DNA from 4 places in the Brevibacillus sp. HB2.2 genome. Region 4 is predicted to be linked to each of the others. Evidence: predicted binding sites of a transcription regulator. Region 4 holds the regulator's gene; each other region holds the start of a gene.
What was found. The regulator LexA, encoded in region 4, represses DNA repair genes until DNA is damaged. The targets are predictions, from matches to a motif close to CGAACATATGTTCG.
Positions count from the first base shown of each region.

Region 1: the regulator LexA is predicted to act here: its motif matches at 1,051-1,064, upstream of recA (recombinase RecA).
Region 2: the regulator LexA is predicted to act here: its motif matches at 1,409-1,422, upstream of uvrB (excinuclease ABC subunit UvrB).
Region 3: the regulator LexA is predicted to act here: its motif matches at 1,549-1,562, upstream of HP401_RS08555 (DNA polymerase IV).

Region 1 covers NZ_JABSUV010000012.1:104,450-107,612, forward strand. Annotated here, with positions in the region: gene HP401_RS11170 (DEAD/DEAH box helicase) at 1-984, shown strand, start outside; gene recA (recombinase RecA) at 1,151-2,209, shown strand; gene HP401_RS11180 (RecX family transcriptional regulator) at 2,279-2,920, shown strand.
Region 2 covers NZ_JABSUV010000019.1:12,752-15,914, reverse strand. Annotated here, with positions in the region: gene HP401_RS15160 (hypothetical protein) at 1-324, shown strand, start outside; gene HP401_RS15155 (flagellar hook assembly protein FlgD) at 388-1,320, opposite strand; gene uvrB (excinuclease ABC subunit UvrB) at 1,501-3,163, shown strand, end outside.
Region 3 covers NZ_JABSUV010000009.1:69,770-72,932, reverse strand. Annotated here, with positions in the region: gene HP401_RS08560 (YhjD family protein) at 1-254, opposite strand, end outside; gene HP401_RS08555 (DNA polymerase IV) at 251-1,492, opposite strand; gene HP401_RS08550 (AraC family transcriptional regulator) at 1,665-2,534, opposite strand; gene HP401_RS08545 (VOC family protein) at 2,655-3,017, shown strand; gene HP401_RS08540 (GNAT family N-acetyltransferase) at 3,023-3,163, shown strand, end outside.
Region 4 covers NZ_JABSUV010000014.1:118,636-121,798, reverse strand. Annotated here, with positions in the region: gene HP401_RS12665 (hypothetical protein) at 1-154, opposite strand, end outside; gene HP401_RS12660 (DUF4269 domain-containing protein) at 242-817, opposite strand; gene HP401_RS12655 (DUF456 domain-containing protein) at 926-1,411, shown strand; gene lexA (transcriptional repressor LexA) at 1,462-2,085, opposite strand; gene yneA (cell division suppressor protein YneA) at 2,248-2,583, shown strand; gene HP401_RS12640 (DUF896 domain-containing protein) at 2,660-2,857, shown strand; gene crcB (fluoride efflux transporter CrcB) at 2,954-3,163, shown strand, end outside.

The DNA.
Region 1 (3,163 bases), on a different contig from region 4:
GCGGTGAGCCGTGAAGAAGTAACGGCGCCATTGATCGAACAGGTATACTACAAAGTGTTTGACCGGAATAAAGTGGAGAGCCTCTGCCGCATCTTGGACAGTGAGGATGTTGAGCTGGGTATCATTTTCTGTCGTACTAAGCGCGGTGTAGATGAGTTGTCCGAAGTGCTGCAATCCCGCGGATACCTTGCGGACGGCTTGCATGGCGACTTGTCACAGGCACAACGCGATAAGGTCATGAATGCGTTCCGTGAGGGCTCGATTGAATTCCTGATCGCGACGGATGTAGCAGCACGTGGTATCGACGTAGGAAACGTCTCTCACGTAATCAACTACGATATTCCACAAGACTCTGAGAGCTACGTACACCGTATTGGCCGTACTGGTCGTGCAGGTCGCAAAGGAATTGCGATGACGTTGGTTACGCCTCGTGAAGTAAGACAAATGATGTTTATCCAAAAGCAGACAAAAGCACAAGTGCTCTCTCGCAATGTTCCTTCTTTGGAGGAAGTAGCTGAGCGCAAACAAGAACAATTGCGTGAACAGTTGACTAGCCTTTTGGAAAGCGATGCAATCGCGGATATGTATCAAAAAGTAGCGGATGCTCTCGTAGGTCAATATCCAGCTGAAAAAGTAGCAGCTGCTGCATTGCACCTGGCATTCCATACGGAAGCGGGACAAGGGCAGGAAGCAGAAGCGTACAACTTTGGTGAGACGGGTGCAGCAAAAGGCATGGTTCGCTTCTTCCTGAACGTAGGTCGCAATGCGAACATGAAGCCGCAGGATCTGGTACGAGAGATCTCTGAATCTGTTGGTATCCCAGGAAAATCAGTAGGTCGCATCGACATTTTCGAGAGCTTCACGTTTGTTGAGGTTCCAGAAGAGGTTGCGGCATTCGTATATGAGTCACTGCGTCAAACCAGAATCAACGGAAAACGAATCAATCTGGAGCCTGCAAAGCCTCGCGGAGCGAAGCGTTCCTAATTCAATAGAAATGAGAAGCAGTCATTTCGCTGGGAATAACCAGGAAATGGCTGCTTTTTTGCGATGCGAATATTTGTTCGCAAAAAATACTTGGCAAACACTTCTGTCTCGAGGTATGATGAAGACAAGCAAAACAGAAGCGAAAAGTTGAAAGGGTGTGTACCATTTGTCAGATCGTCGCGCAGCTTTGGAGAGTGCATTGCGTCAGATAGAAAAGCAGTTCGGTAAAGGTTCCATTATGAAGTTGGGGGAAGTATCCAACATCCAGATTTCTACGGCTTCTAGCGGTGCGCTTGCTCTAGATATCGCACTTGGTGTGGGTGGTTTCCCACGTGGACGAATTGTTGAGATTTACGGCCCAGAGTCTTCTGGTAAAACAACGGTAGCGCTTCATGCGATCGCAGAAGTGCAAAGACAGGGTGGTCAGGCTGCGTTTATCGATGCAGAGCATGCCTTGGATCCGGTTTACGCTGCAAAGCTGGGTGTGAACATCGACGAATTGCTGTTGTCCCAACCAGATACGGGTGAGCAAGCTTTGGAGATCGCGGAAGCACTGGTACGTTCTGGTGCAGTAGACATTATCGTAGTCGACTCCGTTGCGGCACTCGTGCCAAAAGCAGAGATCGAAGGCGAGATGGGAGATTCCCACGTAGGTTTGCAAGCACGCTTGATGTCCCAAGCACTTCGTAAGCTGTCCGGCGCCATCAACAAGTCCAAAACGATTGCCATCTTCATCAACCAGCTTCGTGAAAAAGTGGGAGTCATGTTCGGTAACCCGGAAACAACTCCAGGTGGACGTGCATTGAAGTTCTACGCGAGTGTTCGTTTGGACGTTCGTAAAGCTGAATCTATCAAAGTCGGTAACGATATTTTGGGAAGCAAGACGAAGATCAAGGTCGTGAAAAATAAAGTAGCACCACCGTTCAAGGTTGCTGAAGTGGACATCATGTACGGTGAAGGTATTTCCAGAGAAGGTAGCATTCTCGACATCGGTTCCGAGATCGATGTAGTACAAAAGAGTGGCGCATGGTACTCCTTCAATGAGGAGCGACTCGGTCAAGGTAGAGAGAATTCAAAAGTCTTCCTGAAAGAAAATCCGCACATTGCATCACAGATTGAAACAAAGGTGCGCGAATACTTCAGCCTGAACCCTAGTTCTGTTCCAGAAGCAGAGGCAGAACATGACCCAGAGCAAGATGAAGAGCCTACATTTGATCTGGAGTAATGAAGAGTGGAAGAGCAGCCTGTCGATGAGACAGGCTGTTATTTTAGCTTTGCGAAGGAGTGACTCATCATGAAGAGCGGCCTGATCACTGCCGTTCATCGAGATATCAAACAAAAGCAACGCTATCATATCGATGTAGAAGGCGAGTATGCCATTACCGTCCATGAATACATACTGGTAAAGTACAACCTATTTAAGGGAACAGAATTAGACGAAGCTTTTTGTCGAGAAGTCCTGATAGCAGAAGAAAAGCATAAAGCGTATTTAGGAGCTTTGCGATACCTCGGCATACGCCCACGGACAAGCAGTCAGCTACATTCTTATTTGGTAGAGAAGGGATTTTCTGCGCAAATTGCCGAAGAGATATGTCAGCGCTGCAAGGAGCATGGCTACATCGATGATGAAGCTTTTGCGAAGCAATGGGTAGACGAGCGATTACGCTTGAAGCCGAGAAGCCCGTATATGCTGCGTATGGAGCTTACCCAGCGTGGAGTGGACAGAGCGATTGTAGAGGACGCAGTACGTGGCGTGTCTAGGCAGGCTGAACTAGATGCTGCTCGCGCATTGATAGAGAAGAAGGTGCGACGCATAGAAGGTGCACCGAACCCCGATGAAGAGCGCAAGCTGCTGTCCATGCTGATGCGCAAGGGATTCTCCCATGCGATCATTCAACAAATACGTGAAGAATTGCGTCGTAGAAGCGATAGTTAGGGTCAACTCTATTTGCATGATCTTGACAATTCTTGTTCACAAATAATAAAATAGGTTTGTATTTACTTGGTGTATCATAACTTTTGTGATTTGCTCACTCGATGCCTATGAAACAACTGAAAAACCGTGCGAAAGTAGTACGGATTCAGCGGACCGAGTAAAATCGGTCTTGTTTTATAGCCGAATGTTCAAATGTGAGAGCACTCCATGAAAAACAAATGCTTGGAAAGCGGGGAGATGTCT
Region 2 (3,163 bases), on a different contig from region 4:
AACGGGATGTATACGATTCGGATCGATTCATGGACGGGTACATGGGATCAGGTGAGCATAAACAAACCGGCCAGTGTCAAATACCCGGCCCGTTCTCAAGCCCTTAAAGAACAAGTGGCCATGACCCGATTACTGCAAACCTATCCACTTGAGCTGACCTATATCCACCAGCCAGATTATAAGAAAAACACGATTGCCTGGAAGCTCGGCTATGACCTTTCGTTTCGCCAAACTCGCTCGCATTGCTTCTGCGGGGGAGAATCTAAAGTAGATGATACATTTTATGTGGATGCGATAACCGGAAAAGTGATCGTAAACGAATAGGAACTTGAAAAGAAAAAGCCGCCTTCTCCGATTTCGAAGATGTGCGGCTTTTTGGATAGGATTCTAGGCAGTTGCTTCGAATCCTGTGATTTGATTGAGAGCGACTTTCTTATCATCCTTGAGGACGAATTCAACGACTCCGTTTTTCATGCTGACAGCTTTGACCACTCCGGAAAGAGGAGTATTGGTAGTAGTGCCATCCGGGTTTGTCTGAGACTGGTTGTACGTGATGTTGTAGCCGATCATTTGCGCATAGGCAAGGGAGTTGCCCATTGTTCTGTTTTCAGGTTTCACCGTCATGCCAACGATTTCTTCGGCTTTTACGGTTGATCCATTATCCAGTTGGAATTGTGCGGTACCGTTTTTGGTGGTAAAGCCAGTGATGACGCCATTCAAGATTTCATCAACCTTGGAAATGTCGTTTTTGGTATCTGGATTGCCGTCCCGGTCGACTTCCTTTGTTACTTTATAGGAAATCTCACGACCGATCATTTCCATGTACTTCACGCTGTTGTCGAGCGTATTGCCAGCCAGACCTTGCGATTCCAATCCGGAGACGTCTGCCAGCGGAATCGGTGTCGATTCGCCTGCGATACGGAAGTAGATTTTGCCTTGATCCATGTAGACGGCATCAAGTACGCCTTCTTTCTTCTCCGTCTTAGTTTCTCCCGTCATCTCGTCTTTTGTAGTGAGGGAATACGAAGCAGTACGACCTACCAGCTTTTCATACTTATCCAAAGTGACCATGCTGTTGTTCGATTGTTCCATCAGCGTGGTCATTTTTGTGATTTTTTCTACCATGGTCAGCATACTTGTTTGCTGGATGAACTGAGAGTTGTCCATGGGGGACATAGGATCCTGATGCTTTAACTGCTCCAGCATGAGCTTCATAAAGGCATTTTGGTCGAGCTCCGTGCTGAATTCCTTTTTGCCTTTATAGCTCATATGCGGTTGTATATAAGGGTTATTTTTGACGGTTGTTCCGTTATCTGACATGTCAATCCTCCCTGAAGGTGGCGAGTCTATCTGCGTATGTTTGTACTTCCTTCATCTTATATCGGAAAAATCGGTGGAAAGATGAAGACAAACGTTTGTTCGAATTTTGGGCTTAAACTAGCCGGAATTGTGTTATAATGGAAGTAGAAACAGTCATGCTATGAGGAGATGAACGAGGGAATGGAGCGTTTTGAATTGGTATCGGAGTTTCAACCGTCCGGTGACCAGCCAACCGCCATTGCCGAGCTGGTGGCAGGGTTACAGGCTGGTAAGCGACACCAGACATTGCTGGGTGCGACGGGAACGGGAAAGACTTATACGGCTGCCCAGGTAATTGCTCAGGTGAACAGGCCAACACTCGTGATGGCACACAACAAAACTCTGGCCGCTCAGCTTTGTGCAGAGTTTAAGGAGTTTTTCCCGAACAACGCGGTGGAATACTTCGTCAGCTACTACGATTACTATCAACCCGAAGCATACATTCCCCAATCGGATACGTTTATTGAAAAAGACTCGAGCATCAATGAGGAGATCGACAAGCTCCGTCACTCGGCTACCAGTGCGCTGTTTGAACGCCGAGATGTGATCATCGTTGCCTCCGTCTCCTGCATTTACGGATTGGGTTCGCCCGAGGAGTATCGGGAGCTGCTCTTGTCTTTGCGTGTTGGTATGGAAACAGGACGGGACGAGATATTGCATCGTCTGGTCGATATCCAGTACACACGCAACGACATCAACTTCACGCGCGGTACGTTCCGTGTGCGGGGTGACGTCGTGGAGATTTTCCCTGCCTCAGAGAGTGAGCAGGCGATTCGCGTTGAGTTTTTTGGAGATGAAATTGAGCGGATTACTTCGATTGACGTGCTGACCGGCGAAATTTTGGGACAGCGTGATCACATTGCCATCTTCCCTAAATCTCACTATGTGACACGCGAGGAGAAAATGAAGCTGGCTGTCCAAAGCATTGAGGCCGAGCTGGAAGAAAGACTGAAAGAATTCCGTGATGCGGGCAAGCTCCTAGAAGCACAGCGACTGGAGCAACGCACACGGTACGATATTGAGATGATGATGGAGATGGGCTTTTGCTCCGGAATCGAAAACTACTCGCGCCATCTGACGGGACTGCCTGCCGGGCATGCTCCGTATACCTTGCTGGATTACTTCCCAGAAGATTTTATCGTCATGATGGATGAGTCGCATATGACCTTGCCACAGGTGCGAGGGATGTATAACGGTGACCGCGCACGGAAGGATGTACTGGTCGAACATGGATTCCGTCTGCCCTCTGCACGCGATAACCGCCCACTCAAGTTCGAGGAGTTTGAAGCAAAGCTAAAACAAGCGATCTACATTTCGGCTACACCTGGTCTTTATGAGCTGGAGCACAGTCCGGAAATGGTGCAGCAGGTGATTCGTCCGACAGGCTTGATTGATCCAACGGTTACGGTACGTCCGATCAAAGGACAGATTGATGATTTGATTGGCGAAATTCAAGCCACGATTGCGAAAAATGAGCGAGTTCTCGTCACGACTCTGACGAAGAAAATGTCTGAGGATTTGACGGACTATCTGAAAGAAATCGGAATCAAGGTCCGCTATCTTCACTCGGATATTAAAACGATTGAGCGGATGCAGATTTTACGCTCATTGCGTTTAGGTGAGTTTGATGTACTGGTCGGGATCAACCTCTTGCGGGAAGGTCTGGACTTGCCGGAAGTATCACTCGTGGCGATTTTGGATGCAGACAAGGAAGGCTTCCTTCGCAATGAGCGCTCGTTGATTCAGACAATCGGTCGGGCTGCGCGGAACGCTGAGGGACGCGTTATCATGTACGCGGACAAAA
Region 3 (3,163 bases), on a different contig from region 4:
TAGTGGACGACATACATATGTCCCTGACGTCGTGAACTGACGACCGTGCACCCTCTCTGCTGCAGGATGCGACGTAGCTGGTGATGCTGCCGCTCCGCCCACCGCGAGAGCTCATCGAACATCATCTGATAAGAAAACTTCAACGGCACAATCCGTATCTGCCCCAGATCGGCCATGACTGCCCGAAACAAAATGCCAAATAAAATATACTGGCGTATCAATTCCTGCTCGTCAGACACCATCGGCTCCGTCACTTGTAGTGTCCTCCGATCTTACGCGCGCGCTCTTTCGCCTGTCCCGCTTCCAACACAGAGGCGGCGCGCAGGATGGCGTCCTGACCGTATCGGCTCCGGATATCATCCATTGCTTGTGCCAACGAACGCCGCTTGTGATTGTCCGTAAAAAGATTGAGTTGTACCACGTTGTCAGGGACAAGCTGCCCCAGATTGACCCCAATACTGCGGACGGGCGTTTCCTGCCAATGACGGTCAAACAGAAAGCAAGTCGCTTCGTACAAAGTCATGGCATCATTCGTCTGTTCCGTGAGCTTCATCTGCCGTCCAAAGCCCGTTCCAGCAGCCAAATCGGCCCCACGACAGCCCACAGACAGAACGGAGCCCATCAGCTCTTTTTTCCGCGCCCGACGGCACACTTCTTCGCACAGCTCTAAAAGCACCACTTTGATTTCCGCTGCTGTATGGTAATCCCGCGGCAACGTCATGTGATGACCGATCCCTTTTTGCGAATCATAGGAATCCAAAGCCACGGGTGAATCGTCGATTCCGTGAGCCGTGCGCCACAGCACTTCCCCGTTCACTCCCCAATGTCGGGTGAGGATGGCTGGCCTCATATCTGCAAGCTGCCCGATCTGATAGACGCCCATTCGATGAAAATGCCGCTTCATGCGTGAGCCTACTCCGAACAGCTTTTCAATCGGAAGCTTCCAAAGCGTATCCGCTAACGTTTCCCGCTTGAGCCAAAAAACGCCTTCTTCCCGTTTCTTGGCGAAATTATCGCAGGCCATCTTGGCCAGTACCTTGTTCTCTCCGATGCCTACCCGACAGTTGATTCCCGTCTCCATCCAAACGCGCTGCCGAATCTGTGCAGCCATCTGCAACGGATCACCAAACAGGTGGACGCTGCCTGTCACGTCGAGAAACTGCTCATCGATCGAGTACGGCTCCACCTTGTCAGTAAATGCCTCGAATATGCGAGTGATTTGCATGGAGATGCGAATGTACATCTCCATGCGCGGCCGAACAACGACGAGCTGGCGACACTTCTGCTGCGCCTGCCACAGCGCTTCGGCCGCGACCACTCCGTATGACTTGGCAATCGGGCACGCTGCCAGCACGACTCCGCTACGCCGCTCTGGATCACCTGCGACGACAATCGGTTTGTTTCGCAGCTCTGGATTGGCCCCTTTCTCGATACTGGCATAAAAGCTCTGCATGTCGATCAAAAACACGATCCGCTTGTTCGCATTGGACACACGATCATCCCCTAAATAAGAACTTATGTTCTCTTGTTTCTTTGTTCTTATTATAACAAACAAACGTTCGCTTTTATGCCTGTCTCGCGCAAAAAAAAGTTGGTAATTATTTCTTTCCAGATAAGCACACGTCGGTAGGTGTTCCGCAAACGAGAGCGAATCCAATAAGGGGTTACTTTTTCACGACAGGAATCCAAATTTCGCTTCGAAATGTTGATGATGAAGTGTCTTTGCTTTCGTTCCACAAAATCTCAGGACCCTCAGCCTGTTCATAACCGGAGGATAAAAACCATTCCGAATAAATCCGGGCCCAGATATCTTGCAGCGTATCAGGAAAAGGACCCACTGCTTCGAAAACCGCCCAGGTGGAAGCAGGAACTTCAAGTACTGCCCAATTGTCTGGATAAGCTTTTGTAGTAGCTACGCCGATATAGTGATCGAGCTCGCCATATTCCAGCCGACCTTCTGAAAAGTTCGTGGACGCACTGATCAGTCCAAGTGGTTCGACATCGGATAGCGATTTTAGTTGCTGAATCATCTCCATATCTAATGAAGCCCACATGGCCGCAATCTCTGGATTGCCTCCACGATAAATCAGCGGAACTCTTTTTTTCAGACCCACAATGCGAAATGCCTCTTTTTCTTCCATACGGTAGTTCATGGCACTGCCTCCTTTAATGGATAGATGAAAGGTCATTCGCGGATAAGCCTTCAAGGAATGGCCGATGTGTCTGGCTTCTGTCGGAGTGACTCCATGCACATTCTGAAAAGCTCTGGCAAAGGAATCAGCCGATCCGTATCCGTATTTGATCGCAATGTCAATGACACGCTCGTTGCTGTCCGCAAGCTCAAAAGCTGCAAGCGTAATGCGTCGGCGCCGGATGTACTCGGATAGCGGAACACCAGCGAGAAAAGAAAACAGCCTTTTGAAGTGATACTCGGAGCAGCAAGCCACCTTGGCGATTTCTTTATAGTCAATCTCGCTTGTCAAATGGTCTTCGATGTAGTCCAGAGCCTCATTCAGCTTCACAAGCAAATCCATGGTAATGACCTCCCTTTCTCCCTTAGAATAGCAGATGCAAAATCGGGCGATCCGACATTTCGTGCACGATTATGACGGGTCGACCTTGTAAAAACGACTATGGAAAGGAGCTTCATCCCAATGACAACGACTTCCCCTCTACTCCCCCAAATCGGAGCTATTTTTGTAGCCGTCAGCGACATTGAGCGCGCACGCGACTGGTACTGCCGTCTCTTGGGCATTCCCGCAGACGGTGAAATTATGTTCGGGCATATATACTGCATTCCTTTACAAAGCGGACTGACGCTCGTTCTGGATAGCAAAATCTTTCCGAAGCGCATCACAGATGATGCCCCCTTGTTTCATTTCAACACACAGGATATCGAAGCCTCTTATGCATTTCTCAAAGAGAGCGGAGTTGAAGTCGTCACTCCTATCCAGCATGGCCACTGGTTCAACTTCCGCGATCCCGACGGCAATCTGATCATGGTAAGCCAATGTTAAAGGGCATAACCATCCACTTGCGCCGCACGACACCGGCAGACATTCCATTCGTATGCGAAGTAGAAAATGCGCCAGAGAATACCCCGTTCATTATTCCGTGGAGCGAAGATCAGCACCATAACGCTCTTGGCGACCCGGACATCCTC
Region 4 (3,163 bases):
CAAAAGGGGCGATGGCCCATTGCAGGACGATATCATGGATAAAATCTGGGGGCTCCTGAAGCCCACTTGACTCGAATCTCTTAAATGAGAAGTCGACGTTTGTTTCTACCCGATTCTCTCCAGTGAGGAGCGGTAGCTCTATCAGCCAATCCATATAGTATGTCCTCCTTAATGATCGGTTGCAACGCCAGTCACTGTTTACCCCTTATGATCCCAGCAAGTTGATAGATTTGCTGGCAGATTAATCCTTTCGTAGGGGCTGAACTCTTTGGCGTAATTCCTGTTCGGTCAACGACTCCAATTGCAACAAGGCCTCATACGGATCATCACCCGGAATATGAAAGTATCGAGCAAATGCAGGTTCTGTTTTGAGGCCGTCTTGCTTCAGAGCCCTGATATGTATACACGCATCCAAGCCCCCTATATGTAACAATCGTGCTTCGATGTCCATATGACGATAGGCGTTTTGCTTTTCCACAGCAACCGGTTGAGCAAACAATTCAAACCAAAAGCCAGCTGTGAAAAATGAAATAACGCACGTGGGAATCCCTTTTAGATCGAGTTTTGTCACTTCAAATCTGGTTGAGCAGCCAAACGCTTTACGAACAACCTGCTTAAACTGATCCAGATCATGACTCTCGCAAATAATATCCAGATCGCTTTGCTCAACATCAATGTCCAATGGGATGGTTCCGGCAAGCACTGGACGGTAATCGGCTAGTACTTCCATGATATGCGTCTGTTGAATCGCTTCCCACGCCGCTTTTTGGCGCATCGTTCCTCTGCTCAAGTAAGAGAGATCATGCCAATTTTTCATGAAACTACCCCCGTGTCTACTTTCTTTTAAAATAGTGTAGACAAAAGTGAATAAGCGCGCAACGAAATTGGTAATCACTCGTATACCTAAATGAAGGGAGTGTAGTGGATGGAAATATTTTTGTGGGTCGTGGTTGTGTTATTGTTCCTGCTAAGCATCGCAGGAATTTTCTTACCCGTTTTACCTGATACGATCTTGTTGTGGGGGGGCTTTTTGCTCTATCACTTTTTCATTGCAGATCCGGGAGCGGGATTGCCGGCATCCTTTTGGTGGGGAATGGTCGTTCTAAGCATTCTGCTTTACGGTGCTGACTTGCTGACGAACATGTACTTTGTGAAAAAGTACGGGGGGTCCAAGTGGTCGTCTATAGCTGCTGCCGCCGGAATTATCCTCGGGATATTCGTCTTCCCACCGTTTGGTATGCTGATCTTGCCGTTCGTATTCGTCGTTCTCGTAGAGTTGATGGTACAGAAGCAGTCAATGGAGCGAGCAGTGAAAGCGGGGGTAGGCTCACTAATTGGATTTTTGGGCAGTGCGGTCGTAAAAGTCATCTTGCAAGTTACGATGATCATCTGGTTTTTTATCGCCAGATAACATATAGAAAACAAAAAGGACAGCCGAGGCTGTCCTTTTTTACGTGGAAACTAGTGAATGAGGCGATAGACACCAATGACTTTACCGAGAATGGTGACATGCTCCAGAATGATCGGTTCCATCGTGGCATTTTCCGGTTGGAGACGGAAGTGGTTCTTTTCTTTGAAAAATCTTTTGACGGTCGCTTCATCTTCTTCTGTCATGGCTACGACAATGTCACCATTGTTCGCGACGTGCTGTTGGCGAACAATGACGTAGTCTCCGTCGAGAATCCCGGCATCAATCATACTATTCCCGGAGACGCGCAGCATGTAGACCTTGTCGGAAGTCACGATATTGTCTGGAAGCGGGAAGTATTCTTCCACATCCTCAATGGCTGTAATGGGTTGTCCAGCGGTTACTTTTCCGATTACTGGCACACGGACGACAGAGTCTTCGAAATTGTCTTGAAAACGATCTTCATCTGAAAGCAATTCGATGGCGCGAGGTTTGGTAGGATCTCGACGAATGAGGCCTTTTTTCTCTAAGCGTGCCAAATGACCATGTACCGTTGAGCTGGAAGCGAGTCCAACAGCCTCTCCAATTTCACGTACAGAAGGCGGATATCCTTTATCACGAACTTCCTTTCGTATGAACTCGATGATGGCTTGTTGTCTACTCGATAATTTTGACATAGAAAGACACCCCTGATTTCTCGAACATATTTTCCTATATTATACCATGGGAGCTTGCGTTCGACAAACATAAGTTCGTTTCGCTGTTGACATGAACATATGTTCTCATTTATGATGAGCTTACAAGAGAACAGAACGTATGTTTGTAAGGAGGCCATTATCATGAATTCATCGACAGTACGTAATCGTTTCGAGAAAAAAGAAGAACGTCGTGTTCGTTTTGGTATCACGAGAGGTCAAGCACTCTTGTTTCTTATTACATTTACTCTCTTTTTTTACTTGTTAACCGAACTAGTGTTTGCTGCTTCGCCAATGGACGAGCCACAAGGCATAGAAGTAACCGTACAATCCGGAGATAGTCTATGGTCGTTAGCTGTTCGCTACTCAGATCAGCATACGGATGTTCGTGACTATATCATAGAAATCAAGGAAGCGAACGGCTTGGATAGCAACTGGATTTACCCGGGTCAGACTCTGATCATGCCTGATATGCCGTAAGTGTTCGGCTGTCTTGCGGGATTATTCGAATATGGTATAATGAAGCGGCACTACTACAGAGTGGGAGGAACCAGCAGTGGTATCTGACGCAGAAATTAAACGCATTAATGAATTGGTCAAAAAATCTCGCGAAGAAGGTTTAACCGAAGAGGAAAAGATCGAGCAAAAAGCATTGCGCCAAAAGTACATTGACGCCGTTAAGCTTTCACTGAGAGCAAATTTGGATTCCATCCGTTATGTGGAAGACCTTGAAGAAAATAAGCCAAAACAGTAAGATAACAATTACTGATACGACAGACATCCTCGCTTGACGCTAGGGTGTCTTTTTCTGTGACATACATAACGCTTTGATAGCCAGGGAGGGAAAGCGATGGCGTGGATAGCTGTGGCGGTTGGCGGAGCAGTTGGCTCTCTTATGCGCTACCTATTGTCTTTACTCGCAAATCAGCCGGAATGGCCGTGGGGAACCTGGATCGCCAATGTTTGTGGATCCTTGATCATTGGCATCTTGTTCGTGCTAGGGAAAGAACGGGGCATTTTATCTCCAACACTCTATCTCTTATTTGCAACGGGTGTCATG